4 regions of the Citrobacter sp. FDAARGOS_156 genome follow, and region 1 is predicted to be linked to each of the others. Evidence: predicted binding sites of a transcription regulator. Region 1 holds the regulator's gene; each other region holds the start of a gene.

What was found. The regulator PhoB, encoded in region 1, activates phosphate uptake and scavenging genes when phosphate is short. The targets are predictions, from matches to a motif close to CTGTCATAAAACTGNCNNAT.
Region 2: a site for PhoB is predicted at 2,009-2,028, ahead of uvrB (excinuclease ABC subunit UvrB). Genes of this name have one in related genera too.
Region 3: a site for PhoB is predicted at 5,451-5,470, ahead of glpT (glycerol-3-phosphate transporter). Genes of this name have one in related genera too.
Region 4: a site for PhoB is predicted at 5,414-5,433, ahead of kdgR (DNA-binding transcriptional regulator KdgR). Genes of this name have one in related genera too.

Annotation. Positions count from the first base shown of each region.
Region 1 is NZ_CP014030.2:1,432,616-1,440,345, forward strand. It holds gene araJ (MFS transporter AraJ) at 1-728, opposite strand, end outside; gene sbcC (exonuclease subunit SbcC) at 923-4,066, opposite strand; gene sbcD (exonuclease subunit SbcD) at 4,063-5,265, opposite strand; gene phoB (phosphate response regulator transcription factor PhoB) at 5,456-6,145, shown strand; gene phoR (phosphate regulon sensor histidine kinase PhoR) at 6,196-7,491, shown strand.
Region 2 is NZ_CP014030.2:1,835,355-1,843,084, forward strand. It holds gene bioC (malonyl-ACP O-methyltransferase BioC) at 1-140, shown strand, start outside; gene bioD (dethiobiotin synthase) at 103-801, shown strand; gene AL515_RS08910 (ABC transporter ATP-binding protein) at 767-1,489, opposite strand; gene uvrB (excinuclease ABC subunit UvrB) at 2,258-4,279, shown strand; gene yvcK (uridine diphosphate-N-acetylglucosamine-binding protein YvcK) at 4,374-5,282, opposite strand; molybdenum cofactor riboswitch at 5,572-5,717, shown strand; gene moaA (GTP 3',8-cyclase MoaA) at 5,705-6,694, shown strand; gene moaB (molybdenum cofactor biosynthesis protein B) at 6,714-7,226, shown strand; gene moaC (cyclic pyranopterin monophosphate synthase MoaC) at 7,229-7,714, shown strand; gene moaD (molybdopterin synthase sulfur carrier subunit) at 7,707-7,730, shown strand, end outside.
Region 3 is NZ_CP014030.2:3,362,408-3,370,137, reverse strand. It holds gene AL515_RS16520 (nicotinamide mononucleotide deamidase-related protein YfaY) at 1-64, shown strand, start outside; gene AL515_RS16515 (Rpn family recombination-promoting nuclease/putative transposase) at 103-1,080, opposite strand; gene glpC (anaerobic glycerol-3-phosphate dehydrogenase subunit GlpC) at 1,264-2,454, opposite strand; gene glpB (glycerol-3-phosphate dehydrogenase subunit GlpB) at 2,451-3,710, opposite strand; gene glpA (anaerobic glycerol-3-phosphate dehydrogenase subunit A) at 3,700-5,328, opposite strand; gene glpT (glycerol-3-phosphate transporter) at 5,601-6,959, shown strand; gene glpQ (glycerophosphodiester phosphodiesterase) at 6,963-7,730, shown strand, end outside.
Region 4 is NZ_CP014030.2:2,970,571-2,978,300, forward strand. It holds gene rlmA (23S rRNA (guanine(745)-N(1))-methyltransferase) at 1-566, opposite strand, end outside; gene ftsI (peptidoglycan glycosyltransferase FtsI) at 630-2,375, opposite strand; gene cspE (transcription antiterminator/RNA stability regulator CspE) at 2,595-2,804, opposite strand; gene AL515_RS14545 (DUF2627 domain-containing protein) at 2,817-2,960, opposite strand; gene AL515_RS14555 (YebO family protein) at 3,599-3,883, opposite strand; gene mgrB (PhoP/PhoQ regulator MgrB) at 3,958-4,101, opposite strand; gene AL515_RS14565 (YobH family protein) at 4,266-4,505, shown strand; gene kdgR (DNA-binding transcriptional regulator KdgR) at 4,611-5,402, opposite strand; partial or broken gene AL515_RS14575 (MFS transporter) at 5,578-5,751, shown strand; gene AL515_RS14580 (hypothetical protein) at 5,919-6,326, shown strand; gene AL515_RS14585 (MFS transporter) at 6,889-7,730, shown strand, end outside.

The DNA.
Region 1 (7,730 bases):
AGCATCATGATGAAAGTCATCAGCGTTTCGGAGAAACCAGAGATGTACATCATGTAGGGTTTTACGTAGCTGAACCAGGCAAAAACACCGGCGTTCCCAAACATGGTGGCGGAGAAAATGAGCCACGGTGCGGGACTTTTCAGAAAGTGAAATTGCTCGCGTAGCCTGCCTTTTGCTTCGTCGCGGAGGTTGGGTACCCAAAACATAACCGACAGAATAACGGCGATGTTAAACACGGCAATTAGCAGAAACGTGTAGCGCCAGCTAAACGTCTGACTCAGCCAGGTGCCAATGGGAATGCCAATCAGATTGGCGACGGTCATGCCGGAAATCATACCCGCCACGGCGGCGGTAACTTTACCAGGGCGCGCCAGCTTTGACAGGATAATCGCGCCGACGCCAAAAAATGCCCCGTGTGGAAACCCGGAGACCAGCCGGCCTACCGCCAGCATAAAATAGCTGGAAGAGAGGGTGAAGATGGCGTTACCGACGACACAGAGTGTGACCAGAAACAGCAGAATATGCTTAAGCGAAAAACGATTGGAAAACACGGCAATAATGGGTGCGCCGATGACAACGCCAAAGGCGTAAAACGAAATCATATGGCCAGCATCGGGGATGGATATGCCCACGTCACGCGCCAGTTCGGTTAAGACGCCCATAATGCCAAACTCGGCCATGCCCAGCCCAAACGTCCCGAGGGCTAAAGAGAAAATGACTTTTTTCATACTACCTGCCAACAATAAAGACGCAGGATGTGCGCCACAGCGCTGAATGCTCGCCGTCAATAAAGGGATAGCTTGCGGATAAGAAAAAGAGATTGCCATTTCATATCCGTCTTCGTGTATTCACGATCGTGCTATGTATTATGCCGGATGGTGCTTACGCTTATCCGGCCTGTGAAACCACACCCACAGGGTGATTACTCCACCGCAAACATCTTGTCGAGTTTGCTGTAACCTAATCCATTGATTTTTTTAACCTTGATTTGCACGGGAATACGTTCTTTCATCGCTTCAACGTGGCTTATCACGCCAATGGTTTTGCCAGTGGCGTTCAGGGCATCCAGCGCGTCGAGGGCGGTATCCAGCGTTTCACTGTCCAGCGTGCCGAAACCTTCGTCGAGGAACAGGGAGTCAATACGTGTTTTGTGACTGACCAGGTCGGACAACGCCAGCGCCAGCGCCAGGCTCACGAGGAAGCTCTCGCCGCCGGAGAGCGTGCGGGTATCACGCACGGCATCGGCTTGCCAGGTATCCACCACTTCAAGTTCCAGCGCCTCACTGGCCTTGCGTTGCAACAGATAGCGACCGTGCAGGCGGGTTAACTGGTTGTTGGCCAACCAGACCAGGTTATCCAGCGTCAGTCCCTGGGCAAATTTGCGGAATTTATCACCTTCTTTCGAGCCGATCAGCGCATTCAGGTAACCCCAGTCTTCGACCAGCAGTGAGGCCTTTTCAATCTCTTGCATCAGGGTCTGCTGCTGCTGGCGGTTTTCGGCATCCTGCCTGAGCTGCTGGCGAATTTCGCCCTGGCGCGTGGTGTTATCCCGCAGTTGTTGCGTGAGCTGCGCCAGTGCATCGCGAAGATAGTCCACGGTGAGTGTGAGATCCGCGCCGGCAGGCGGTTGCTGCTGATGCGTTGCCAGCGCCTGCTGAGCCTGGTTAAGCAGCGTTTGCGCCTGTTGTAGCTGGCCTTCCAGCGATTGCTTAAGCTGCTCAAGATGGTTAAACGCCTCTTCATCAAGCAGGGCGGCAAGGAAGGTGTCGCGATCGGCAAAGATGCTGGCCTGCAATGCGCTATCAAACTGTGCCTGAATCTCTGCTGCGCGTTGTGCCTCCTGGGCTTCCTGCTGTTGCAACGATTGCCACTGGCCCTGTAATGAGAGGCAGTCATCGTGCACCTGCCGCCAGTTTTCCAGCGCCAGGCTTTCTGTCGTTTCTTCCTTCGCGCCGGTTTCGGGCAATGTTTCCAGCAATGGCGCAAGCTGTGCCATTTTCGCCTGGAGCTCGGTCAGTTCATTTTGGCGACGCTGCCACATCTGCGCTTCGCCCACACGTGCGTTAAGCCAGGCGGTGATATCGTCATCGGCAGGAAGCGACAGACCGTAGCGGGCTAATTCAGCGAGAAGCGTAGTCTGCCGCTGTTCAATATGCAGTTGAAGCTGGGTTATCTGTTCGGAATGTGCAGTAATTTGTGCCTGCAGGGCATGACGCAGGCTCAACTGGTGAAGCTGTTGTTCGTGCTCTTCCTGAGCGGCCAGCCACGGGGCAATGTCATCCTGCGGTTGTAGCGTGACGTTGAGGCTGGCGGTGACGGTCTGCCACTCTTTAGTAAGTGCTTGCTCCTCCTGAGAAAGCGTCTGTACCTCGCGTTCATCGCGCTGTAGCTGTTGGGTTATCGCGTCGAGCTGCCCGCGTAGCGTTGACCCCTCATCGGCCAGCGTTTTGACCTCTTTTTCTAATGCCTCACGCCGCGCCTGATTGACGCTGAGTTCGAGGGTCTGATAGTGCTCAATGGCCGGATGTGTCGTGGAGCCACAAAGCGGACAAGGCTGTCCGGACTGCAGTAAAGCACGCTGGCTTTCCAGATCTTTAATCCGTGCTTCCTGTTCGCAGAGCGTTTTCACATCGGTCAGATGCTGATTTTTATCTTTATAGCGCTGACGTTTTTCTGCCAGGGCCGCGTTGCGTTGTGCTTGCTCCTGCTGGCGCTGCTGAATTGTGGTGCGTAGCTGTACCAGTTGTTTTTGTTTCGGCGCAATTTGTCCATGCAGATTGCTCAGTTGCTGGCGTAATGGACGCAACTGTGAGTGCTGCGCCAGCGCTACCGTGACCTCTTGCGCGCTAAGGGCCAACGAGGGAAGCGGCAGTGCATCCAGCTTGCGCACGTCGCTGTCGCGTAGTTTTTGCCACTGACGTAGCTGCTCGTTAGCGTCAGATTGCTGTGCCAATAGCGCTTTCCATCCTGCCAGTTCGCTGCTCCATAAGCGGAAACGGTCATGTTCGTTCAGCCAGTCGGTTAGCGCCTGCTGTTCGGTGAGCAGGGTCGCCGACTGTTTTTGTGCCTGCTGACGGATGCGCCCGCGCAGCGCTAAGCTGCTTTGTAAGCGAGCATTCACTTCCTGAATATTCTGTCGTGTTCGGCGGAGCGTGGCGGATTGTTCCTGAATTCGCTCCCAGTACGGACGCAATGCTCTGGCGGGATGTGCCAGGCTGAGTGTCGCCAGCTGCGGTTGTGCTTTATCTTGCGCCTCTTTTGCGGTCTGTAATGCTTGCTGGTGGCGGCTTACTTCTGCCTGTAGCTCATTTTGTCGGATGAGCCAATTAAGATGCTGTTGCTGGATTTGCTGACGGGTAAGATGCTGTTTTTCTTCGTCAGTAAGTACCTGCAAACTTTCTGTCAGAGACTGTACCTGCTCTGGTGCTAACAGCGCCACGCCGCTGGCCTGGGCCTGCAGTTTTTCCAGCTCCGTACGCGCTGCTTTGTGCTTTTCAAACACCATGGCGGAGATTTGGCCGTAAATCTCTGTGCCGGTCAGCTCTTCCAGCAGTTCGGCGCGCTCTTTCGGTTTGGCATTGAGAAATGCGGCAAACTGGCCCTGAGACAGCAGCATCGAGCGGGTAAAACGGCCGTAATCCAGCCCGGTAAGCTCGGCGGTCATTTCCAGCTTGTCTTTAACTTTATCGGCGAGAATTTTGCCATCGGCGCAACGAGCCAGTTCGACACGCGGAACCTGCAGGTTACCTTCTGGTTGATTGCGCGCGCGGTTCTGGCTCCAGAATGCGCGATAGGCTTCGCCTCTGACTTCGAATTCAACTTCGGCCAGACATTCCGCCGTATCGCGGGTCATCAGGTCGTTTTGCGACTGCGATACGGTATTGAGTCGTGGTGTTTCGTGGTACAGCGCGAGGCAAATGGCGTCCAGTAGGGTGGTCTTCCCGGCACCGGTTGGACCGGTGATGGCGAACAGCCCGTTGCTGGCAAAAGGCTCTGCCGTGAAATCAACTTTCCATTCCCCTTTCAGAGAGTTGAGGTTTTTCAGACGCAGGCTGAGAATTTTCATGCTTCGGTCTCCCCGGCGAGCGTGTGTAAGGTTGTGCTAAACAGCTGATTCAGGCGCTCACGCTGTGGATCGTCGAGTTCTTCCAGTGCCAGACGGCGGTCAAACACCTCCGTCACGCTTAATTCACTCAACGTTTCACGTCGTTCATTGGCCATGATGCGCTCGCGTTGTTCACGACTACGACGCACCAATAAGACTTCTACCGGTAAGTCTTCGGTCAGAGTCTGGATTTTGCGCTGCATATCATGCAGATAGTCATCGGTCGCGATTTCTATATCTAACCACACCGGCGGTTCCTGTTGCGTGCCACGCCATTGTTCCAGCTGTGCGCTAATCGTCGCTAAATCGCCTTTCAATACGGCAAGTTGTTGGGTTACGGGTACGATGAGGTTTTCAACGGCGCTCAGCTTACCGTTTTCAAAGCTCACCAGGTGGACGCATTTGCTTTTGCCGCACTCGTCAAAACTCAGTGCAATCGGGGAGCCGCAATAGCGAATATGTTCCGTACCGCCGATGACCTGTGCCCGGTGAATATGTCCCAGCGCGATGTAATCCGCCGGTGGGAAATTTTGTGCCGGAAAAGCATCCAGCGTCCCAATATAAATATCGCGTACGGCGTCACTTTTACTGGCGCCGACGGTGGTCAGATGCCCTGTCGCAATAATTGGCAGATTCTGGTCGCCACGCAGCGCGCAGGCGTCCTGATATTGCTGTTGGTAATAGTCGGTGATTGCACCTAATAAATGCTGCTGTTTTTCTTGCCCGGTCAACCCAGCCTGGCTGGTAATGATGTCGCGCGGACGTAAGAAAGGAACCGGACACAGGATAGCCCCCGGCGTGCCGTCGCGTTGCGGCAGTACCTGCGGCGCATGGCCGGCGCTGGCAACGACCGTGGTGTTGAGGAACGCCAGAATATCGCGAGATTCATTGAGTGTGGCAACGGAGTCATGGTTTCCTGCCAGCACGACCAGATGACAGCCTGTTTGCTGTAGGTTGACAACAAAACGGTTATACAACTCGCGGGCGTAGCTTGGCGGTGAACCAGTATCAAAAATATCACCTGCCACAATAATGGCATCCACCTGATGGGATTGTGCCGTTTCCAGCAACCAGTCGAGAAAGGCCTGGTGTTCAGCGGCGCGGCTCTTGCTGTAGAAATTTTGGCCCAGATGCCAGTCAGACGTGTGGAGGATGCGCATAAGAGTTCCATGACAAAAAAACGATGGCGGAGATTATAACCTTGCAAGGACGGTAATATCTTGTTTCCGGGCTGTCATAATTCGCCTGGCTGCGTTAAACCTGGACTATCTTTTCATAAATCTGTCATAAAAGTGACGCATAATGCCACGGTATTGATGGCAAACGATTTAATTATAAACAGGGCAAATCATGGCGAGACGTATTCTGGTCGTAGAAGATGAAGCTCCAATTCGTGAAATGGTCTGCTTCGTGCTCGAGCAAAACGGTTTTCAACCCGTAGAAGCCGAAGACTATGACAGTGCTGTGAACCAACTTAATGAACCCTGGCCGGATCTCGTCCTGCTTGACTGGATGCTTCCCGGCGGCTCGGGTCTACAGTTTATTAAACACCTCAAACGGGAAGCGATGACGCGGGATATCCCCGTGATGATGCTGACGGCGCGCGGTGAAGAAGAAGACCGTGTGCGGGGTCTGGAAACCGGTGCGGATGACTATATTACTAAGCCGTTCTCTCCGAAGGAGCTGGTGGCGCGTATTAAAGCCGTTTTACGACGTATTTCCCCCATGGCGGTGGAAGAAGTTATCGAGATGCAAGGGCTGAGTCTTGACCCTACCTCGCACCGTGTGATGACCGGCGAGGATCCACTGGATATGGGACCCACCGAATTCAAACTGTTGCACTTCTTTATGACCCACCCTGAGCGCGTCTACAGCCGTGAACAACTCCTCAATCATGTCTGGGGAACCAATGTCTACGTGGAAGACCGGACAGTGGATGTGCATATTCGTCGGTTGCGTAAAGCGCTGGAGCATAGCGGACACGATCGTATGGTGCAGACGGTTCGCGGGACGGGATATCGTTTTTCGACCCGCTTCTGACTGACAAGAATCATGGCCTGATGGATTAGGCCGTAAATGGAGTAAGACGTTTGCTAGAACGATTGTCATGGAAAAGGTTGGTACTGGAGCTGATCCTCTGCTGCATACCGGCTTTTATCCTTAGCGCTTTTTTTGGTTATCTACCCTGGTTTTTACTGGCGTCGGTAACGGGCCTGCTTATCTGGCATTTCTGGAATTTATTACGTTTGTCCTGGTGGCTATGGGTCGACAGAAGTATGACGCCGCCGCCGGGGCGCGGCAGTTGGGAGCCGTTGTTATATGGGCTGCATCAAATGCAGCTGCGTAACAAAAAGCGCCGTCGCGAATTGGGTAACCTCATTAAACGCTTTCGCAGCGGCGCCGAATCACTGCCCGACGCAGTGGTGCTAACCACCGAAGAAGGCGGGATTTTCTGGTGTAACGGACTGGCACAGCAGGTTTTAGGGTTACGCTGGCCGGACGATAGCGGGCAAAATATCCTTAATCTGCTGCGCTACCCGGAATTTACGCTGTATCTGAAAACACGCGACTTTAGTCGGCCAATTAATCTGGTACTCAACACCGGACGGCATCTGGAAATTCGCGTGATGCCCTACACCGATAAGCAACTGCTGATGGTGGCGCGTGATGTTACGCAGATGCATCAACTGGAAGGTTCCCGACGTAACTTTTTCGCCAACGCCAGTCATGAGCTGCGCACGCCGCTGACGGTGCTGCAAGGCTATCTGGAAATGATGCAGGAGCATCCGTTGGAAGGGACAACGCGCGAAAAAGCGCTGCATACCATGCGTGAACAAACGTACCGTATGGAAGGGTTAGTGAAGCAACTGCTAACGCTGTCAAAAATTGAGGCTGCGCCGACGCTGCAACTGAATGAGAAGGTCGATGTGCCCATGATGCTGCGCGTGGTTGAGCACGAAGCGCAAACGCTGAGCCAGCACAAACATACGTTTACTTTTGATGTTGATAACAGCCTGAACGTGCGGGGTAACGAGGAGCAGTTGCGTAGCGCTATCTCGAATCTCGTCTATAACGCGGTGAACCACACCCCTGCGGGAACGCACATTACCGTACGCTGGCAGCATGTGGCCTCGGGGGCGGAATTTTGTGTGGAAGACAACGGTCCAGGTATTGCCGCCGAGCATATTCCACGCCTGACCGAGCGTTTTTATCGCGTAGATAAAGCGCGATCGCGGCAAACGGGCGGTAGCGGACTCGGGCTGGCCATCGTTAAGCATGCCCTGCATCATCACGACAGCCGTTTGAATATCGACAGCGAACCAGGCCAGGGAACGCGATTTAGTTTCGTGATCCCGGAACGTTTAATTGCCAAAAATAGCGGTTAAAACGTATTCGTAAGTTTATCTTTCCAAAAGCCAGCGCGAGCTGGCTTTTTTTGTTGTAGTCAATAAGTAGCTCCTGAATTTTACGACGTTTGATTGTTTTTTGTTCGCATGATTACCCATGTCTTTTTCCAGGGAATGGTGTTTTGTGCTGGTTCAATTTTTCATATCACTATATTGTTCTGGTTTTTAGATCCCACCTTGCTTTAAAACGTTATAAGCGTTTAAATTGCGCATCAAAT
Region 2 (7,730 bases), 400 kb from region 1:
GCGTACTGACCCGTTCACAGCTGCAGCAGTTACAGTTAGCCTGGCCCTCTGTACAGGGAAAATACCCGCTGACGTATCAACTTTTTTTAGGAGTAATTCAACGTGACCAGAACGTATTTTGTCACCGGGACGGACACTGAGGTTGGTAAAACAATTGCCAGCTGTGCGCTCCTGCAGGCCGCGGGGCAATTGGGTTATCGAACGGTCGGCTATAAGCCCGTGGCGTCCGGTAGTGAAATAACGGCTGAGGGTCTGCGTAATAGCGATGCTCTGGCATTACAGCGCAACAGCGCTGTGGCAGTGCACTATACGGCAATCAATCCCTATACCTTTGCCGAACCCACGTCACCGCATATCATCAGCGCTGACGAAGGTCGCCCTATTCAGGCCTCAGTGATGTCTGCGGGGTTACGTAAGCTGGAAGAGCAGGCTGACTGGGTGCTGGTGGAAGGCGCTGGCGGTTGGTTTACGCCGCTTTCACCCACGCTGAGTTTTTCTGACTGGGTACAAACAGAACAACTGCCGGTGATTATGGTGGTTGGCGTCAAGCTTGGCTGCATCAACCATGCCATTCTGACTGCGCAAGCGGTACAACAGGCTGGGTTGACGCTGGCGGGGTGGGTCGCCAATGATGTGACTCCGCCAGGGAAACGCCATGCTGAATATATGGCAACGCTGAAACGCGCGATTCCGGCTCCGCTGCTGGGGGAAATCCCATGGCTGGAGGACGAGCCAGAACGCGCAACGACAGGGCACTATCTCGACCTTAGCGTTTTGCCTCTGGCGCCATCCAGTCGTTAAGAAACGGGTCGCTGAGCTGCGCCAGTTGCCCCTGGGCCACATTGCGTCCGCGATGTAACAGGCAATAGCAATCAGCGACCCGACGAATAAACGGCAGGCTTTGCTCTGCGAGCATTATGGCGATGCCCAACTCCTGGCTTAGCCTCACAATCAGGTTCCCCAGCTTGTGGATATACGCCTGGCCCGTTCCTCGCGTAGGCTCATCGAGGATTAGCAGGCGTGGGCGTGTAACCAGCGCGCTGGCGAGTGCGAGCTGGTGCTGATTATCCTCTGATAAGGCAACCCCTTTGGTCTGACGCAGACTGTACAACTGTGGGAAGAGGCGGTATATATCGCTGCTGTTCATTGTTTCGCTTTCTTCAACCGCCTGGCGCGCAATATGCAGATTTTCCTCGACCGTCAGTTGCGAAAAAATCCGTCTCTGTTGTGAAACGGAGTTAATACCCAGCGCAATGCGATTTGCCGCCGGGATCGGACTCAGATCGCGCGGTGGCGCGCCTGCCTGATGCCAGACCATCGTACCGCTTTCGATAGGCAAATTGCCGATGATGCAATTGGCCAGCGTCGTTTTCCCCATCCCCGGAAGTCCCAGCACACCAGTACACTTGCCGGGCTGCAGGTCGAGATCCACATCCCATAGCGTGTGCTGGTTACCGTAATAGTGATTCACTGCGCGAAGACTCAACATAGGTTTTCTCCATCATGAAGTTATCCGCCCGACAGGCCGGGGAGCAGAAGAAAATTGCAAATCTCTTGCCACAAATGGGAAATGCGCGAAAAACAGCGGGATAGCGTGATCCATCGGCAGCGATGTCTGGTTTTTAACGATCCGGGTTAATTTTGCGCACATTGCCAGTGCCTGGTCGCGTCGGGATGGTGCAGGCAGGTAAATGGTGAAAATGCGAGCAAGATCTCGACAGCCTCCAGGGCTCCGTTGGCTGATAAATATAAAAAAATGGCGATAATTTTTTTTTATCCCACCCGAAAAGAGCAAGTCGGTGTTTTTGCCAGGCGGCAGTCAGCACGGGCTGGAGGCAGTTATCCACTATTCCTGTGGATAACCTTGTGTATTAGAGTTAGAAAACACAATGTAAGCGAGAGAAGACGCGGCCTGCGACTAAATTGATGCGAAAGACGGCTCGAGAGAATAGTTATTGAAATACAGAATGTTAGATAAAAGCAATGGCTGTCGCGGAAGTGTCATGCGTTGCCATAAAACTTTCATCTGCCGTCTTGACAAATGTTAAAAAAGTCATTGGTTTGGGGATAACACATTTTTACTGGTGTTTTATCTCGCCAGCGCCAAAATTTTAGCCTGCTCTGACGGGCATTCTGATGGCGTAACAGAAATATTCTGGTGCGTTACTGTTTTTTCATCCAGTATATTTTACTGGCAAAATATACTGCTGCGAGTAAAATTACACACCTGCCCGCCCATTGCTTCAGGTAGCTGCTCATGAGTAAACCGTTCAAACTGAATTCCGCTTTTAAACCCTCTGGCGATCAGCCTGAGGCGATTCGTCGCCTGGAAGAAGGGCTGGAGGATGGTCTGGCGCATCAGACGCTGCTCGGGGTGACGGGGTCGGGGAAGACATTCACTATTGCCAACGTGATTGCGGATTTACAGCGTCCGACGATGGTGCTGGCCCCTAACAAAACCCTCGCAGCCCAGTTGTACGGCGAGATGAAAGAGTTCTTCCCGGATAACGCAGTGGAATATTTCGTCTCCTACTACGACTATTATCAGCCGGAGGCTTATGTCCCGAGCTCTGATACTTTTATCGAGAAAGATGCGTCGGTAAACGAACACATTGAACAGATGCGTTTGTCGGCGACCAAAGCCCTGCTTGAACGGCGGGATGTGGTGGTGGTGGCCTCTGTTTCCGCGATCTATGGTCTGGGCGATCCGGATCTGTATCTGAAGATGATGTTGCATCTGACGGTGGGGATGATTATCGACCAGCGCGCGATCCTGCGCCGGCTTGCTGAACTGCAATACACGCGTAACGATCAGGCATTCCAGCGCGGGACGTTCCGCGTGCGTGGTGAGGTGATCGACATCTTTCCGGCCGAATCTGACGATATCGCGCTGCGTGTTGAACTGTTTGATGAAGAAGTTGAGCGCTTGTCGCTTTTCGACCCGCTAACCGGGCAGGTTGAATCCACTATTTCGCGCTTCACCATTTACCCGAAAACCCACTACGTGACGCCGCGCGAACGTATCGTGCAGGCAATGGAAGAAATTAAAGTCGAGCTGGCGGAGCGCCGCAAAATCCTGCTGGCGAACAACAAACTGGTAGAAGAACAGCGTTTAAGCCAGCGTACGCAGTTCGATCTGGAAATGATGAACGAGCTGGGTTACTGCTCGGGGATTGAAAACTATTCACGCTATCTGTCCGGACGCGGTCCGGGCGAGCCGCCGCCGACGCTGTTTGATTACCTGCCTGCCGATGGCCTGTTGGTGGTGGATGAATCTCACGTTACGATTCCGCAAATTGGTGGCATGTACCGTGGCGACCGGGCACGTAAAGAGACCCTGGTCGAATACGGATTCCGTCTGCCGTCGGCGCTGGATAACCGCCCGCTCAAATTTGAAGAATTTGAGGCGTTGGCCCCACAAACCATCTACGTCTCAGCGACGCCGGGCAACTATGAGCTGGAGAAATCCGGTGATGAAGTTGTCGATCAGGTGGTACGACCGACCGGCCTGCTGGATCCGGTCATTGAGGTGCGTCCGGTGGCGACACAGGTTGATGACCTGCTGTCCGAGATCCGCACCCGTGCGGCGATTAACGAACGTGTGTTGGTCACAACGCTCACCAAACGCATGGCGGAGGATCTCACCGAATACCTCGAAGAACATGGCGAGCGGGTGCGCTATCTGCACTCCGACATCGATACCGTGGAACGTATGGAAATCATTCGTGATTTGCGCCTGGGCGAGTTTGACGTGCTGGTTGGTATCAACCTGTTGCGAGAAGGCCTGGACATGCCTGAGGTCTCTCTGGTGGCGATTCTGGATGCGGACAAAGAAGGGTTCCTGCGTTCGGAACGATCGCTTATCCAGACCATAGGTCGAGCGGCGCGTAACATCAACGGTAAAGCGATTCTCTACGGCGATAAAATTACCGCATCGATGGCGAAGGCCATTGGTGAAACCGAACGTCGTCGCGAGAAACAGCAACTGTATAACGAAGAGCACGGTATTACGCCGCAGGGGCTGAACAAGAAAGTGGTCGATATTCTGGCGCTGGGTCAGAATATTGCGAAGACCAAAGCGAAAGGTAAAGGGAAGTCGCGTGCCGGGGCGAAATCCGAGGTTGTTGAGCTGGACATGACGCCGAAAGCGCTGCAGCAGAAGATTCACGAGTTAGAAGGTCAGATGATGCAGCATGCCCAGAACCTTGAGTTCGAAGAGGCCGCGACGATCCGCGACCAGTTGCATCAACTGCGCGAGCTGTTTATCGCGGCGTCTTAACGCGTAGCCGGATGGCGGGGTAAACCCTTTATCCGGCCTACAGGGTAGATCGTGTTTGTAGGCCTGATAAGCGCAGCGCATCAGGCAAATACGTTCAACCTAACGCCTGCACCGCTTTCTCCAGCGCGCTATGCAGCAGTTGACGGTCATGACGGTAGGGAATATCGCTGGCCTCCAGTTCATCCTGAATCACAATGCGGTCGGTCATGGCCGAAACATCGACTTTTGGTCCGACAATCACCGCATCAATCACCTTCTTACCAACATATTGCTCAATGATGGCCAGCTTATCGGCAAGCGTCAGGCTGGCGGCTGGCAGGCTGAGTTCGCGTCCCAGATTGCCGATATAAACCATTGGTGCCGGTGTGCGACGCAATGCCTGCGCCATTTCGTCAAGCAGCAATAGCGGCATCAGGCTGGTATAAAAACTTCCCGGTCCTATCAGGATCAGGTCCGCTTCCGCGATGGTTTCAATCGCCTCTCGCGTGGCGGGAACTTTAGGTGAGAGCATTAATTCTTGCGGCAGGGTAGTGAGCTGGTCGATATTTACTTCGCCATACACTTCATGTCCCTGATCGTCGAGCGCCATCAGGTCCACCGGTAGTTCTGACATGGGAATTAAATGTGCATCAACTTTTAGCAGGCTACGAATTAAATTGATGGCTTCCAGAGGCCGCACGCTGAGGTGATCGAGCGCCTTTAACATCAGATTTCCGAGGTTATGGCCGGAAAGTTCGCCATTACCGCCAAAACGATACTCAAACATCGCCGATGCGACGCTTGGTTGGGTAATTAACTGGTTGAGGCAGTTCCGCATGTCTCCCCAGGCAATACCGCCTTCTGAACGGCGAATTCGCCCCGTGGAACCGCCGTTATCGGTGGTCGTGACGATGCCCGTCAGGCGTGAACCTAAAGAGGAAAGTGACGACAGAACGCGTCCTAATCCATGCCCTCCGCCGAGAGCGACAACGCGATCCAGATCTGCCAGCGTACGAGTGCGCATAGTTATTCCTGATATCAATTGATCGGCGTTACAGTAACGTAAATAGCGTGTTTTCAGCAATTATCCAGTCGCCATCTGCAGAAAATAATTTTCTGCGATCTACCCCTTTCTGACGACATCCACCTGATAGCAAGATGATGTATATCAATGCAAAACGATGGTTTTTGCTTATTCTGTAGCGAAATTGCACGATCATGCCGCTATATACATATTTATACAGCGAAAGTGTACATGGCAAAAGTGTCATTTACACGCTAGTATCGGCATAACCACAATGTACTCGAAGCATGACGAGTATAAACACTCTAGCCTCTGCACCTGGGTCAAATGATACGGTGCTTTGGCCGTGACGATACGTGAATACGATTGTCACCAGGGCGCAGGAAGAAATGACTTCGCCTCCCGTATTTGGAAAGGTGTACATGGGCTCTCAACTTACCGATGCATTCGCGCGTAAGTTTTACTACTTGCGTTTGTCGATTACCGATGTGTGTAACTTTCGTTGCACTTACTGTCTGCCAGATGGCTATAAGCCAGGTGGTGTGACTAATAACGGCTTTCTGACCGTTGATGAAATTCGCCGCGTCACGCGTGCGTTCGCCAGCCTGGGAACGGAAAAAGTGCGTCTGACAGGTGGCGAACCGTCACTGCGTCGCGATTTTACCGACATTATTGCTGCCGTACGTGAAAACGACGCTATCCGTCAGATTGCGGTAACCACCAATGGTTATCGTCTGGCGCGCGATGCTGCTGCATGGCGCGATGCCGGGCTGACGGCACTCAACGTCAGCGTCGACAGCCTGGATGCCCGTCAGTTTCACGCCATTACCGGGCAGGATAAGTTTCAGCAGGTGATGGCGGGGATTGACGCCGCCTTCGATGCCGGTTTTGAAAAAGTGAAAGTTAACACCGTGCTGATGCGCGACGTAAACCATCATCAGCTGGACACCTTCCTTGCGTGGATCCAACCTCGGCCAATCCAACTGCGTTTTATTGAACTGATGGAAACGGGCGAGGGCAGCTCTCTCTTCCGTAAACACCATATCTCCGGACAGGTACTTCGCGATGAGCTACTGCGTCGCGGCTGGATCCACCAGATCCGACAGCGCAGCGACGGCCCGGCTCAGGTTTTCTGTCATCCTGATTATGTTGGTGAAATTGGTCTGATCATGCCTTATGAGAAAGACTTCTGCGCCACCTGTAATCGTCTGCGCGTTTCCTCTGTTGGCAAGCTTCATCTGTGTTTATTTGGTGAAGGCGGGGTGAACTTGCGTGATTTGCTGACCGACGACACCCAGCAGGCTGCGCTTGAAGAACGTATCTCTGCCGCGTTGCTGGAGAAAAAGCAGACCCATTTCCTGCATCAGAACAATACCGGTATTACGCAAAACTTATCTTACATTGGCGGCTGATCGCTAAAAGGAGTTTCTCATGAGTCAGGTAAGCGCTGAATTTATCCCGACACGCATTGCTATTCTTACTGTTTCCAACCGTCGTGGCGAAGAAGATGACACCTCCGGCCATTATCTGCGCGACTCGGCGCTGGAGGCGGGTCATCAGATTGTTGATAAGGCGATTGTCAAAGAGAACCGCTATGTGATTCGCGCTCAGGTTTCAGCCTGGATTGCCAGTGACGATGTGCAAGTGGTGCTCATTACCGGCGGCACTGGGTTAACCGAAGGGGACCAGGCACCGGAAGCGCTGCTGCCGCTGTTTGACAGAGAAGTCGAAGGCTTCGGCGAAGTGTTCCGTATGCTCTCCTTTGAGGAGATTGGTACCGCGACGCTGCAGTCTCGAGCGGTTGCCGGGGTGGCCAATAAAACGCTGATTTTCGCCATGCCGGGGTCGACCAAAGCGTGTCGTACCGCCTGGGAAAATATCATTGCGCCGCAGCTTGATGCCCGTACGCGTCCGTGTAATTTCCACCCACATTTGAAGAAATAAGTATGTCGCAACTGACTCATATTAACGCCGCTGGCGAAGCGCATATGGTGGATGTCTCCGCCAAAGCGGAAACCGTACGCGAGGCACGTGCTGAAGCATTCGTGACCATGCGTAGCGAAACGCTGGCGATGATTATCGATGGAAGTCATCATAAAGGTGATGTTTTCGCTACGGCCCGCATTGCGGGTATTCAGGCCGCCAAACGTACCTGGGATCTTATCCCGCTGTGCCATCCGCTGATGCTCAGTAAGGTGGAAGTCAATCTTCACGCTGAACCGGAGCACAACCGCGTACGCATTGAAACGCTGTGTCGCCTGACCGGTAAAACCGGCGTTGAAATGGAAGCGTTAACGGCGGCCTCCGTAGCGGCGTTGACCATTTACGATATGTGCAAAGCGGTGCAAAAGGATATGGTGATTGGTCCGGTGCGTCTGCTGGCAAAAAGCGGCGGCAAGTCGGGGGATTTTAAGGTGGATGCACATGATTAAGGTTCTCTTCTTTGCT
Region 3 (7,730 bases), 1.9 Mb from region 1:
AAATGGTCAGGATATCGCCGGGGAACACGGCTGGATCGATGTGGTGGAATTCCTGACGGTTTGATTAGTGGCAGGGAAGGTTACAAACCTTCCCTGTCTGACTCACGCTGTGACATCGTCTGGCAACAACCCGGTAATTAACTGAACCAAATCACGATCAATTCCTTGTTCCAGCATCATGCGAGCGATCCGTATTGCTTCTTCTTGCGTACCTTTTTGTACTCCTTGTTCCAATCCTTTTTGTACTCCTTGTTCCAATCCTTGTTGTAACCCTTGTTCCAATCCTTGTTGTAACCCTTGTTGCAGCCCATCGTGGTGGCCTTCTTGTCTGAGTCTCTCTGCGATTGTCATCAGCCTCTCCTTGTTATGAGGGGAACGTTCGGCAACTTTATGGATAAATTCGTTGACGTGAGAAACGTCGCCGTACTGTAGCAGATAATTAAATAGCGTCTGTAGCTGGCTGTCATTAGCGGTGCTTGTAACTAATAACGAGACCAGTCGGTCCACTAATCCCATCAAATCGCGATCGCGGATATGTTTTTGCATCAATTCAAGCAGCGCAACACGCCGATGTTGCGCGATTTCATCGTCAGGAATCACGGTAATGTCGACCAGCGGAAAAGCTTCTGAATAAAGTTGTCGCGCCAGTTGTGGGTTGTCAAATTCATCCAGCCAGTTGAGTGACCAGGGATAGGGACTTTGTTGACCGTGATAAAACAACATGGGGATCACCAGCGGCAGCGTTTTATTCCCGGCATCAAGATGATGCTGCATCGCAGCGGTGGCATAGCGCATCAGGCGGAATGCCATGTGCTGCACAGCTGTACTCTGATGTTCGATGACACAATAGATATAGCCATCACCTTCGTGGGTCTTTAGCGACCACAATATATCGGAGTAGTACGCGCGGAGATCCTGTTCGATAAAACTGGTGGACTCCAGCTTCAGCGTTTGCAAATTGCAAATCTCACGTAATGTGACGGGGAGGTGAATCTCCAGAAAATCCCGGGCCATCTCAGGATAAGAAATGATCTTTTTAAAAACCGCATCATGCGGTGTGGATGTGGTGGGTTTAGCCATGGTAGTCCGTCACCAGAAAGAGAAGATGGCGTGACGGTATCTACTTTTCGCAAGCGCTGCATATGAGAAATTGATTCTTTGCGTGGGTGAATCAGAGATAAATACGCCCGACTGTAACGTATTCAAATAAGCGGAACTGGATGCACAAAAATGCCCGGTAGCAAACACCATCGGGCAACTGAGTTACCCCAACGCTTTGGCAAGCAGGGTGATAGGATGTTCGCAACGCTTACTTGTCGACATCTCAATCTGCCATTTACACGTTTCGCAGTCGGTCACGACGATATCCGCGCCGCTTTCTTCAATCTGGCGGAATAGCGGTGCGCCAATTGACTGTGACGTCGGGTAGTTTTCCTTTTTGAATCCGTAAGTTCCGGCGATCCCGCAGCACTGTGAATCCAGCACTGTCAGTTCAAGTCCAGGAATTTGTCGCAGCAGTTCCAGCGTATAGAGTGTCCAGCCCATTTTCTCCATATGACATGGTGTGTGATAGACCACTTTTAGCGGCAACGTTTTCAGCGGCAACGTTTTCCCTTCGTCCAGCTTGCGCCACAGCCAGCGTGTAGCCAGTTCAATATGTTCGCGTAGCCCTGAGTTGTCGACATCCAGCACTTCAGGGTATTCATCGCGTAGTGCAAAGGTACAGGTTGAAGAGGTGGCAATAACCGGGATGCCTTTTCCGTCAATCGCTTCTCGCAGTGAAGCCACATTACTTACCGCCTGCTTACGTGCTTTATCGGTGAAACCGTTGGCGATCAGTGGTACGCCACAGCATTTCTCTTTACTCAGCAGTTGTACGCCAGTACCCATCGCGTTCAGCACTTTTATCAGATCTTTACCGAGTTGCGGATGGTTGTAGTTCACAAAGCAACCGTGGAAAAATGCAACTTGATCCTGATACTGCGCCTGCTGTGCGGCTATGCTGCGATACCAGCGGCGGAAGGTACCGAAGGAGTACTTCGGCAGCGTACGGCGATGATCGATTTTTAGTGCATAATCAAGAAGCTGGCGCACCGGTTTCAGTGAAGTCGCGGTGTTCACGATGGGTGCGAACGGCGTAGAAACACTGCCCATCAAATCGGTATGGCTTAAGACAAAGTTACGTATCGACGGACGTGTCGTGTCGTATTTGGCACGCGCGCGTTGAATGATATCGCCAATTTTGACATCCGAAGGGCAGGCCACTTCACAGCGTTTGCAGTTGATGCAATATTTCAGCGCATCGTCATATAACGCACCATCTTTCAAACGCAGACGTTCACCGTCAGGGCCGGCTTGTTTAGGGCCAGGGTAACCAGGGTTGACACGGCTTACCGGGCAGGCAGTGGTGCACACTGTGCATTTGATACAACTTTCAAAACGTGTGTCGCTCATTGCTGGCCTCCTGCACGTTTCGCAATATGATGTGCGGCGTGTAAAGCGCTCACTGCGCACACTCCGCCTCCGCAACCCTGGGCGATAGGGTCAAAACCGCCAAGTACCGATCCGATGGCAAACATATTCTCTACTGTTTTTCCTGCAAGCGATGGACGCAGTTCAGCATCGGTGGTTACGCCAAACTGTTGCCACGGTTGCGGATCAAAGACGTCACGCTGATACCACTGCGCACGTGTGGCGGTTTGGTGCACATCCAGACCGAGAATCGGCTCATGAACGGCTTCGCGCGTGGCGACCAGTCCGCTGCTAAAGAAACTACCGCTGGCGAGTACGGCGAAGCGTGGGCGCAATGGAATATCGGCATGGTTGCGGGTCCAGATTTCGCTGACAACGCCATCCTGACAGGTGATTTTTTTCACTTCATCACCGGGCATCCACACTCCACCCTGGCGTACAAACTGGCGCTGCAATTTGTTATGCAGGCGCATGCCCAGCACTGACGGCGGTAAAGTTGGTAATAACATCAGTGAGCAGGGCAGGCGGTCATTGAGCCACTTCCATAGCCGATCGTCAGCCAGGCCGAAACAGGCTGGCATAATTATCATGTCGCAGGTTTTCGCGATTGGTAACAGGGCGTCATAGAGCAGCGACCATTTATCTTCGTTATCTAACAGACGTGCAATGTTGACGGCGCGAAATTCGGTTGGGTTATCACGCAGGACATCCAGTTCTGGCAAATCGATTTCAGCCGTTTCGACGCTGAGGTTACGCTGGCGCAGTGAGGCCGCGGCAAGGTGCGCCTGGAAATCCAGTAAGCCGCTAATTCCCACCACACAGACACGTTGTGCTGATAACGGCCAGACCGGCACTTCCGCTGAACTAAGCCAGGTTGAACGCAGGGTTCCCAACGGTGTTACACGTTGATGAGCCTGATGAACCTTACCGTGCAAATGCGTTCCGCACTCTTCCAGCAGATTCTGCGCCTGCTGCGCCAGCGCCAGTACGGTCTGCGTGCCGATGGTGCTATAAGGATGACCAGGTGCCTGAGTGCGCAGCGCATTCAGCCCCGCTTCAATGTCGGTTACCGGTTGACCATCGGGCAGGTTGCTGAGCAAATCCAGTGAGCCGGAGGAAAAGTGCAGCGCGCTTTGGCCGCGGGTAACAATCGTACAGCGCAACCCGCTTTTTTGCAGTTGTAGGCCACACATCAGCCCGGCGAGACCGCCGCCGATAATGACGGTATCAAATTTCATCCTGGTGCTCCTTTTCCAGACCGCACAATCCCTGATAGACCCAACGCGTGAATTCGCTTTCGCGCAGCGCATCTCCCCACGCGATAGGCTGCACGCCTTTCCAGCGTTCGTTGAGGAATTCAGAAAGCTGGGTGATAGATTGTGCGGCGGTGGTGACATTAAAACGTTGTAGCAAACCTGCAGCGCGGCAGGCACACAATTCGCCCTGACACGTCCCCATCCCGACGCGGGTGCGACGACGTAAATCGAGCAAACTGTTGACGGTTAAATTTTCAACGGCATATTGCACTTCACCTGCGGTGACGGCTTCACATTCACAGACCAGGCTGCGGTGCTGACGGCCTTCGCTAAGCCACGCCGGGGTGCGGTCGCCATGGCGGTAGACCGCAGAGCCGCGCAGTGGCGCTGGCAAAGAGATAACGCGTTTAAGCGTGTGTTCGGTCGACTCCTGTGAGCCTGGCAGAGCTGTCTCTGCGGTTGTACAAGGGCGAGAATTGCCCAGTTTGCGGCATACTGCGTCGGTGGCCCATTCCGCCATCAGGCGGTAGGTCATCAGTTTGCCACCGGTAATGGTGATAAATCCGTCCAGTCCGTCGCGCGTTGCGTGATCGAATAACACAATACCGCGGCTGACGTTACGACCGGTCGGATCGTCGTCGCTGGCCACCAGCGGACGCACACCGGAGTAAGCACGCAGGATGCGAGTTTTCGCCATAATTGGCGCCAGCTTCTCACCTTCACGCAGCAGAATATCCACCTCTTCTGCGGTGACGCGGTTGCTGTCGATATCGTCGTAATCAATGTGTTGTGAGGTTGTACCGATCAGCGAAATGGTATCGCCAGGCACCAGAATATCGGCATCAGATGGCTTACGGCAGCGGTTGATAACATGCTGATTTATGCGATGATCCATGATCAACAGAGAACCTTTCGCCGGGAACATACGGATGCTCAGATCGGCATATTCCGCAATGCGCTGACCCCAGATCCCGGCGGCATTCACGACCACCGGCGCATGCAGAGATTGCATCTCGCCCGTCAGATGGTTGCGTACGTTTACCCCGCACACCGTCGCACCTTCACGAATCAGCCCCGTCACTTCATGGGCCGTTAAGATAACCGCGCCATGCTCTCGTGCATCCAGCATGTTGGCGGCGGTTAAGCGGAAAGGATCAACGGTACCGTCTGGTACTTTCACTGCGCCAATCAGTTGGGGGGTTACCGAAGGTTCGATAATACGCGCCTGTTGTGGATCAATCGCTTCTGCGCGGATGCCCGCGTCTTCACAGGCACGAATAAAGGTTGCCTGGAAAGAGAGTTCATCTTCCGGCAGCGTAATAAACAGACCGTCCGTCGGCTCAACACAATGGCGGGCGATACGTTTCAGAATTTGGTTTTCGCTAATGCATTCGCGGGCAGATTCAGCGTCAGTAACGGCGTAACGTGCTCCGCTGTGCAGCAGACCGTGGTTACGGCCCGTCGCGCCTGTCGCGATATCGTGGCGTTCTACTAAGATGACGCGCAATCCGCGCAGGGCACAGTCGCGTGCGATCCCTGCACCTGTTGCTCCTCCACCAATGATAATCACGTCACTTGTTTGCGAGTCGCGAGTTTTCATTGTTTTTCCTCACAGTTCGTTTTTTATCATTTAGCCACATAAAAAACATGGATTGTTTGATTTCGCGCATAATCGCTCATAATTCGAAAATGAAACGTGATTCCGTGCGCTTTTATGAACATTTGTCATAAATGTGTAACAATCTGTGCTGTAATTCACATTATTGCCCGGAATGTTTCCTTAACATCGCGGCCACACTGGGAGCGGTAGGGTTGTTACGGCAATCTGCAGTGTTTCCTTCGAATGAAAGACGGCCACGGAGGCTACTATATATGTTGAGCATTTTTAAACCTGCGCCACACAAAGCGCGTTTAGCTGCAGCGGAGATCGATCCGACTTATCGTCGATTGCGCTGGCAGATTTTCCTGGGAATATTTTTCGGTTATGCCGCGTACTATCTGGTACGTAAGAACTTTGCTCTGGCCATGCCGTATCTGGTTGAACAGGGTTTCTCGCGTGGCGATCTGGGTTTTGCGTTGTCCGGTATCTCCATTGCATACGGATTTTCGAAATTCATCATGGGGTCCGTCTCAGATCGCTCGAATCCGCGCGTTTTCCTGCCCGCGGGTCTGATTCTGGCTGCTGCGGTGATGCTGTTCATGGGCTTCGTGCCGTGGGCGACATCCAGCATTGCAGTCATGTTTGTGCTGCTGTTCCTCTGCGGTTGGTTCCAGGGGATGGGGTGGCCGCCGTGTGGTCGTACTATGGTGCACTGGTGGTCGCAGAAAGAGCGTGGCGGCATCGTTTCTGTCTGGAACTGTGCGCATAACGTAGGTGGCGGTCTGCCTCCGCTGCTGTTCCTGCTGGGTATGGCCTGGTTTAACGACTGGAAAGCGGCGCTGTACATGCCTGCCTTTGGTGCGATAGTCGTTGCGCTGTTTGCTTTTGCGATGATGCGTGATACGCCGCAGTCCTGTGGCCTGCCGCCTATCGAAGAGTACAAGAACGACTATCCGGATGATTACAACGAAAAAGCGGAAGAAGAGCTGACTGCCAAGCAGATCTTCATGCAATACGTACTACCGAATAAACTGTTGTGGTACATCGCTATCGCCAACGTGTTTGTTTATCTGCTGCGCTACGGCATCCTCGACTGGTCGCCGACTTACCTGAAAGAAGTGAAGCATTTTGCACTGGATAAATCATCCTGGGCCTACTTCCTGTATGAATATGCGGGGATTCCTGGCACGCTGCTGTGTGGCTGGATGTCGGATAAAGTCTTCCGTGGAAACCGTGGCGCGACCGGCGTGTTCTTTATGACGCTGGTGACGATTGCGACCATCGTTTACTGGATGAACCCGGCAGGCAACCCGAACGTAGATATGGCTTGTATGATTATCATCGGCTTCCTGATCTACGGCCCGGTCATGTTGATCGGTCTGCATGCGCTGGAACTGGCACCGAAAAAAGCGGCGGGGACGGCGGCAGGCTTCACTGGTCTGTTCGGTTATCTTGGCGGTTCTGTGGCGGCAAGCGCCATTGTCGGCTACACCGTTGACTTCTTCGGTTGGGACGGCGGCTTTATGGTGATGATTGGCGGTAGCGTGCTGGCGGTGATTCTGCTGGTAGTCGTCATGATTGGTGAAAAACGCCATCATGAAGAGATGCTGCTCAAGCGTAACGGGGGCTAATAGATGAAAACCACATTGAAAAGTCTTAGCGTGGCGCTGATGCTGGCAGGTATGGTTGTGAGCAGTGCGGCGGTTGCCGCAGATAAAATTGTCATTGCGCACCGTGGCGCCAGCGGATATTTACCGGAGCATACGTTACCTGCGAAAGCGATGGCTTATGCTCAGGGCGCGGATTTTCTGGAGCAGGATTTGGTGATGACTAAAGACGACCATCTGGTCGTCCTGCATGACCACTATCTTGACCGCGTCACCGATGTTGCTGATCGCTTCCCGGATCGTGCGCGTAAAGATGGGCGTTACTATGCCATCGACTTTACGCTGGATGAGATCAAATCGCTGAAATTTACCGAAGGTTTCGATATCGAAAATGGCAAAAAGGTACAGACATATCCAGGGCGTTTCCCGATGGGTAAATCTGATTTCCGTGTGCACACTTTCGAAGAAGAAATTGAATTTGTTCAGGGATTAAATCATTCAACCGGCAAAAATATCGGTATTTACCCGGAAATGAAAGCGCCGTGGTTCCATCATCAGGAAGGGAAGGACATTGCGGCTAAAACGCTGGAAGTACTGAAAAAGTACGGATACACCGGTAAACAAGACAATGTCTATCTGCAGTGCTTTGATGTTGCGGAGTTAAAACGCATTAAGAATGAACTGGAACCGAAGATGGGGATGGATCTCAATCTGGTGCAGTTGATTGCGTACACTGACTGGAATGAAACTCAGGAGAAAAAACCAGACGGCAGTTGGGTGAATTACAACTACGAC
Region 4 (7,730 bases), 1.5 Mb from region 1:
CCTTTCAGTTCCATTAAATGACGCGGTCCCGGCGTGGCAGTGATCACCCATCCACCCGGTTTAACCACGCGAGCCAGCTCTTGCGCTTTACAGGGCGCATAGATCCGGATGATGGCATCCATTGACTCGTCTGCGAACGGCAGACGATGGCTGGAGGCAACGCAAAAGGTCACCTGCGGATAGCGTCTGGCTGCGGCTTTAATTGCCACTTTGGAGACGTCAAGACCAAAGGTTGTACAGCCCGCCAGCACATCGGCAAACGCGTGAGTGTAGTACCCTTCCCCACAGCCGATATCCAGGATCGTCGCATCGTCTGAAATCAGCCTCTGCTTGAGCGCATCCACAATCGCATCGCGTAGCGGCTGATAGTGACCAGCATCAAGAAATGCCCGGCGCGCCTGCATCATTTCCGCACTGTCACCCGGATCGCGAGACCGCTTATGCTGAACAGGCATCAGGTTAACATATCCCTCTTTCGCCACATCAAACTGGTGTCGCTCCGGGCAGACAAAACTGTTATTCGCTTGAGTAAGAGGCTGGTGGCAAAGAGGACAGGAAAACGACATGACAACTCCGGCAGGTGGCTTAAGGGCGCAAGTGTAACGCGAATTGCGCCCTGGGAAAATAACTTACAGCGACGGCGAGGATACGCTGCTGCCGTGCATCACCAGCAGATGATCGGAGTCAGCAGGCATGCCGTCCGGTTTGACGTTTTCCAGACGCAGAACATCGCCCATAATCTGGCTGAAGACCGGCGCGGAGACGGCTCCCCCATAGTAAGCACCGTTTTGCGGGTTATTAATCACCACGACCAGCGCGAATTTTGGATCGCTCGCTGGCGCAACCCCTGCCGTATAAGCCACGTATTTATCGACATATTTACCGTCATCACCAATTTTCTTTGCCGTCCCGGTTTTCACCGCAACACGGTAATCCCTCACCGCAGCCTTGGTCCCACCGCCGCCGGGTAGCGCGACGCTTTCCATCATATGTTCAACCTGATGCACCAACGCCTCCGGCATCACCCGCGTACCTATCACTGGCGGATCGATACGCGTAATAGAAAGGGGGCGGTAAATACCAAAACTGCCGATGGTGGCATAGACATGCGCCAACTGGAGCGGCGTCACCATTAACCCGTAACCGAATGCAAAGGTCGCCCGGTCCAGATCGCTCCAGTAACGTCGCTGAGGCATTAAACCGCTACTTTCTCCGGTTAGCCCCAGCCCGGTTGGGTCGCCAAAACCAAAGCGTTTATAGGTATCCAGCAGTTTCTGTACCGGCATTGCCAGCGAAAGGTGCGACACACCGGTATCGCTTGATTTCTGCAAAATACCGGTAAGCGATAGCTCCGGGTAAAATCCGACATCGCGGATGCGATGTCCATCGAGATTAAAAGGATGGGTATCAATGACGCTATCAGGCTGCACAATCCCTTGCTGCAGAGCAGTCATGATCACCAGCGGTTTAACGGTTGAACCGGGTTCAAAGGTGTCGCTAATTGCACGGTTGCGAAAATCATCCAGCACCGCGCCATCACGGTTATTGGGATTGAAGTCGGGAAAGCTTGCCATCGACAGGATTTCGCCGGTGGCAATATTGACCAGCACCGCGGCTCCAGATTCCGCTTTATTCCATGTTACGGCATTGTCCAGCGCATCTTCAGTCACCGTCTGCAAGCGCTCATCAATACTGAGCTGCAATTCGTGCGCGGGGACCGGCATCACTTCCGTGATATTTTCAATCACATGCCCGAACTTGTCTTTGCGCACAAGGCGAGAGCCGGGTTTACCCATCAACTGGCTGTTGAAACTTTTCTCCAGGCCTTCAATACCTTGTCCATCAATGTTCGTAAAGCCGATAAGATTTGCCGCCACATGGCCTGCGGGATAGAAACGGCGGGATTCTTCGCGCAGATTAATCCCCGGGAGATTAAGATCATCGACCCACTGCGCCTGCTGAGGAGAGATCTGGCGCGCCAGATAAATAAAGCGGCCAGATGGATTGCTGTTAACACGTTCAGCCAGCGTGCTGAGTGAAATATGCAGGGTCTTCGCCAATGCCTGCCAGCGTTCGTTATAGCCAACGCCACCTTTGCTGACAATCGTCTTCGGATCGGCCCAAACTGCATTCACCGGCACGCTTACTGCGAGAGGACGTCCTTCTCTGTCGGTAATCATCCCACGCGGTGAGGCGATTGTGACTTCACGTAACGAACGCATATCCTCCTGCTTGACCAGGCTCGTTGGGGTGACAATTTGTAACCAAGCAACCCGACCAAGCAACAATCCCAGACTCAACAGTATTGCCACACAAAGCAGGGCAAAACGTACGGGAGTAAAATTGCGCGCATCGCCGTCGTTTTTCTTTTTCACCGGGGCTCCAGCAAGATAGTTTTTCAGGTGACTGATTTAACGGGAATTGCCGGGAGAAAGCGGGAAAAACAATGCTACGAACATCGCGCCTTTGCAACAAAGCGCTAATGGAGAGGCATTCAGAAATATTTTGACGTAATTTGAATTAAAAAGCCCCGCATAAGCGAGGCTTTATATCTGAATTGGTTGCGCCTGAGCGCTTCAAATCAGTGGTATCGATCAGATAGCTGTTACGTTAACAGCAGCCGGACCTTTCTGGCCGTCCTGAATTTCGAACTCAACGTTCTGGCCTTCAGCCAGAGTTTTGAAGCCGTTACCCTGGATAGCGGAGAAGTGTACGAACACATCTTTGCTGCCATCAGCCGGGGTAATGAAACCAAAACCTTTAGACTCGTTGAACCACTTAACTTGACCTTTAATCTTTGCCATTTGCAAAATTCCTTAGAGTATTTTCTTCGCCCGCAGGCATAACATAGATAAAACTGAGACATTACTGCTTGAGGCACTAATATAAGGTTCGGCAGAGAAGCGGTATTCAACGTCAACGTGTTTACTCAGGACTTCTTTACTGAAAATGCCACACATAAACAGAACTGTACCTCGTTTAACCCAAACCGTGTTATCACATACAACGTTAATAATGGCAAGCCATTTTTAAACGTGTCTCGATCGGTCGCACAAATCACGCAGTTCATCAAACAACAACTGCACAGTTATGCGCCAGGCCGAGTAGAGATATATCCTCGCCTCTCTCCCCTTGCCCCGGCTGGCCTGCGCCGTAGCAGGGACTTTTCTACCATAGCTCATCAGGTTCAACTGTTCCAGATTATCTGTCACAGCCTCTGCCAGATATCATTTTTTATGCTTAGTAATGCATAAAATATCACAAGCGTAAAAATGAGATCGGCATTCTGGTTTTGCACCAAAATAATGAAAGAATGATGACAATGCACAAAAAAAGTAAGAGAAACGTTTCGCTGATAATAAAACGATCGGTATCACAAAAATGATACAATCATATTATTAATCTATGGATAATTATATTTATGTCAAACCAGAGATAAGATATTAATTGGTCAGAGCATCTGGAAAAACGCAGGTTCCACGTGTGTCGGCGCAGTAATTGCCGGATTGTTGCAGAAGAAAATAATCTGATGTCGTTGACGACAGGATGAAGCATCTGAGAATAGCATCTACAGACTCTCACCCTGTCTTTCTGTTTACTACCGTTCGGCTACCAGACGAATGATGTCATCATCTTCATCCTGAGTTTGCACCGCGGTAGGCTCTTCTGCTTTTTCCGGTTCGTTAGCTTCACAAAGACGACGGAGCAATGCGTTCTGTCGTTTTTGCTGCTCCAACAACGCCTCAAGCAGTTCAATCTGCTCGTTAGTACGCGAACTTGCCCGATTGATGAAAAACCACAATACAAGCCCGATTACCAGAACCACCACCGATACCACTAAAGACGCAAAACTCAACGCGCCAGAATTCAAAACTTCGTTCATTTCACCACCTCAATGTAGACAGCGTAGTTTACCATTGCCGCACAAGAAGGTAATCAACTGTTACTGAAATGCGCTTACCAGGGAATAAATTTATTGATGGCGCAAATTCCGCTGAAAAATTGTACGTCCTGATCGCACATGATGTTGAACACCTGCGCCCACATCAGTATGCATACCAGCACGACAACTATCAGGACCACCCATCGAATTTTTTTCACTCCAACTCCACTCTCCGAATCTACAGCCTATGTTGATAAATTATCATGAGTTACCTAAACCCTAAGTTAACTGTAACGGCATTAAATGTTTTTAGGAATGATTCACTTGTTTCATCCCATGTACAGGCTAATCTAATAATAACGAGAAAAGATAAGAGGTTGTAATGCGTTTGATTATCCGCGCTATTGTATTGCTCGCTCTGGTTTGGATCGGTTTATTACTGAGTGGCTACGGCGTTTTGATAGGAAGTAAGGAGACTGCGGCAGGTCTGGGCCTGCAATGTCAATATCTGACCGCCCGCGGGACCAGCACCGCGCAATACGTCCATACCAACAGCGGCATCATTGGCCTGTCAGATTGCCCCCTGTTGAGGAAAAGCACCGTCGTTATCGATAATGGTTAATATAGCAGCAAAAAATCAGTACGTTATTCGCTCCGGCGACGACGGCAGATCGTAAAAAACCCGATACGCCGTATCGGGTTTTCTGTGTATCGCAACACGTCAAAATTAGAACGGGTAATCGTTATAACCCATTTGCTCTGAAATCTTACGCGCTGCGGTGTGCAGCATTTCGACATATTCGTGCAAACGTTCTTCAGAAAAACGCAGCGTCGGGAATGAGATGCTCAGACCCGCAATGACCACGCCGAAACGATCAAACACCGGTACCCCGATACAGCGCAGTCCTTCTTCCTGCTCTTCGTTGTCTTCGCCATAGCCCTGCTCACGGACTTTATCGAGTAATACCAGCAATTCATCAGTGTTAGTGATTGTCCGATCTGTACTGCGTTTGTACTCAATACCATCCAGAATTTGCTTCACTTCATCGCGGTCGCGCCATGCCAGCAGCACTTTACCAATGGCGGTGCTGTACAGCGGATTACGACGACCCACGCGGGAATACATGCGCAAATTGTACATCGAGTCGATTTTATGGATGTAGACAATGCTGTCTTCATCCAGCGCACCGAGGTGTACTGTTTCCTTGGTCAGACGTGAAAGTTCGCGCATCTGGATGTCAGCGCTACGGATCAGATCAACGTTCTGTAATGCACGCGCACCCAGTTCAAATAATTTCAGGGTCAGGGAATACTTCTCAGACTCGCCTTCTTGTGCCACATAGCCCAGCGTTTTCATGGTCTGCAAAAAGCGATAAACGGTGCTTTTTGACATCATGACGCGTTGTGACAATTCGGTAATACCAATTTCGCGCTCTTCACCCAGCGCCTGCAGGATGCCAAAAACCTTCAGCACGGAAGATACAGAATCGGGTTGTTTATCCAGATCTGCGATAGCCATTTACCACCTCATTGCGAGTGTTTTATAAAAATCAGAACCGGTTTTTATTATAATTTCACGTACCTGCCGTCGCAATCTGTCTTTGCTCACTTAGTTACAAATCTGCGACCTAACGCCTGAATATCAATGCTAAAATTATTATTCTCATCATAATTTCCGACAAAATTGACTTCCTATGGAAAAAATTCAGGCCGATGGCCTGCCATTGCCCCAGCGATACGGTGCAATTTTAACCATTGTTATTGGCATCTCTATGGCAGTACTGGACGGCGCAATTGCTAACGTTGCCCTGCCGACGATTGCCACCGATCTTCAGGCCTCCGCGGCCAGTTTCGGGTGGATCATTAATCAGAGCTGTCATTTCTGTCAAAGCTGACACTTTAAAAGAACAGTTTATTGACGCTAACCAAGATCGTATCTGCGTTCATAACGCACACTTCCACGACTATTATTTGAACGTTGGCTTATCTGGGCACAGCTCTTTCAACGTTCTTGACGCTAAGGTTGTTCCAAACGATGAAAACTAAAATTTTGCTTGTCATGGCACTGATGACTTCGTTCTCTGGTGCTGCTCATGCAGTGGGTGTGCAGTATGGTGAATACCAGCAGGTGGAGAACATCGCACAATGTGGGTATATTGCCAACACAATGATCGCCGACAACACTGCTCAGGTGATGGAGTTGTCACTCAAAAAGTATGTAGACATAACAGCGCGAATGCGCCCTGGCGGTTATAACCCATCTCCTGTCGATCTGGCCACTGACTATGCGCTGTTCTTCCAGCAGTCAGTGTCAGATACAGAAGATGACATGTTTAAAGCGATCAATGCACAGGGCCTATCTCTTGCTCCTGAGTCCTGGCAAGCTATGGCCGCTCAGTTTTGGGTAAGCAATAACTGTGCAGCTATCACCGCAGTGAAGTAACGGCAACGCGATACAGGAAGGACAGACCGTCTTCATTAATGGAGTATTTGACACAAAGGCGAAATCGAACGCTGGCTGACTCACATTCTTTCTTCCAAAGTGGGTGCAGAACATCGCCAGCACTCGATCCATCGATCATCGTATTGTCTGGTTAAGAGGGAGATTTAACCTAAGCCTGCAACTACAACCACTTCGGTGGACATATCGCGCCTATCGGAGCACAAAACTATCCCTCTTTGGCGACATCTTCGTATTCGGAGCGTTTATTCTTTTTCGTATGGGAGAATACCGATTTTGCGCTCTTCACCCAGCAGCGCCTGCAGGATGCCAAAAACCTTCAGCATGGAAGATACAGAATCGGGTTGTTTATCCTGAGCGCGATAGCTATTTACCACCTCATTGCGAGTGTTTTATAAAAATCAGAACCCGTTTTATTACAATTTCACGTACCAGCCGCCACAATCTGTCTTTGCTCACTTAGTTACAAATCTGCGACCTAACGCCTGAATATCAATGCTAAAATTATTATTCTCATCATAATTTCCGACAAAATTGACTTCCTATGGAAAAAATTCAGGCCGATGGCCTGCCATTGCCCCAGCGATACGGTGCAATTTTAACCATTGTTATTGGCATCTCTATGGCAGTACTGGACGGCGCAATTGCTAACGTTGCCCTGCCGACGATTGCCACCGATCTTCAGGCCTCCGCGGCCAGCTCAATCTGGGTCGTTAACGCCTACCAAATCGCGATTGTCGTATCACTCCTGTCACTCTCATTTTTGGGTGATATGTTTGGCTACCGTCGCATATACAAGTGCGGACTGGTGGTATTTCTGCTCGCATCACTTTTCTGTGCCCTCTCCGATTCGCTGCACATGCTAACACTGGCGCGTGTGGCTCAGGGGTTTGGCGGCGCGGCGCTGATGAGCGTGAATACAGCACTCATTCGCCTGATTTATCCGCAACGTCAGCTTGGACGAGGAATGGGGATCAACTCCTTTATTGTGGCGGTTTCCTCAGCAGCAGGCCCAACTATTGCGGCAGCGATCCTCTCAATTGCCTCGTGGAAATGGTTGTTTCTGATTAACGTCCCGCTGGGGATTATCGCGTTGCTGCTGGCCATGCGCTTCCTGCCACCTAATACACCGCGCAGCAATAAGCCACGTTTTGATCTGCCCAGCGCAGTGATGAATGCGCTAACGTTTGGCTTGTTAATTACTGCACTCAGTGGGTTCGCGCAAGGGCAATCGCTTAAGTTAATTGGTGCTGAGCTCGTAGGGCTTATCGTGGTCGGTTTTTTCTTTATCCGCCGTCAGCTGGCGCTGCCGGTGCCGTTACTACCGGTTGACCTGCTGCGCATTCCACTGTTTTCACTCTCGATTTGCACGTCAATTTGTTCATT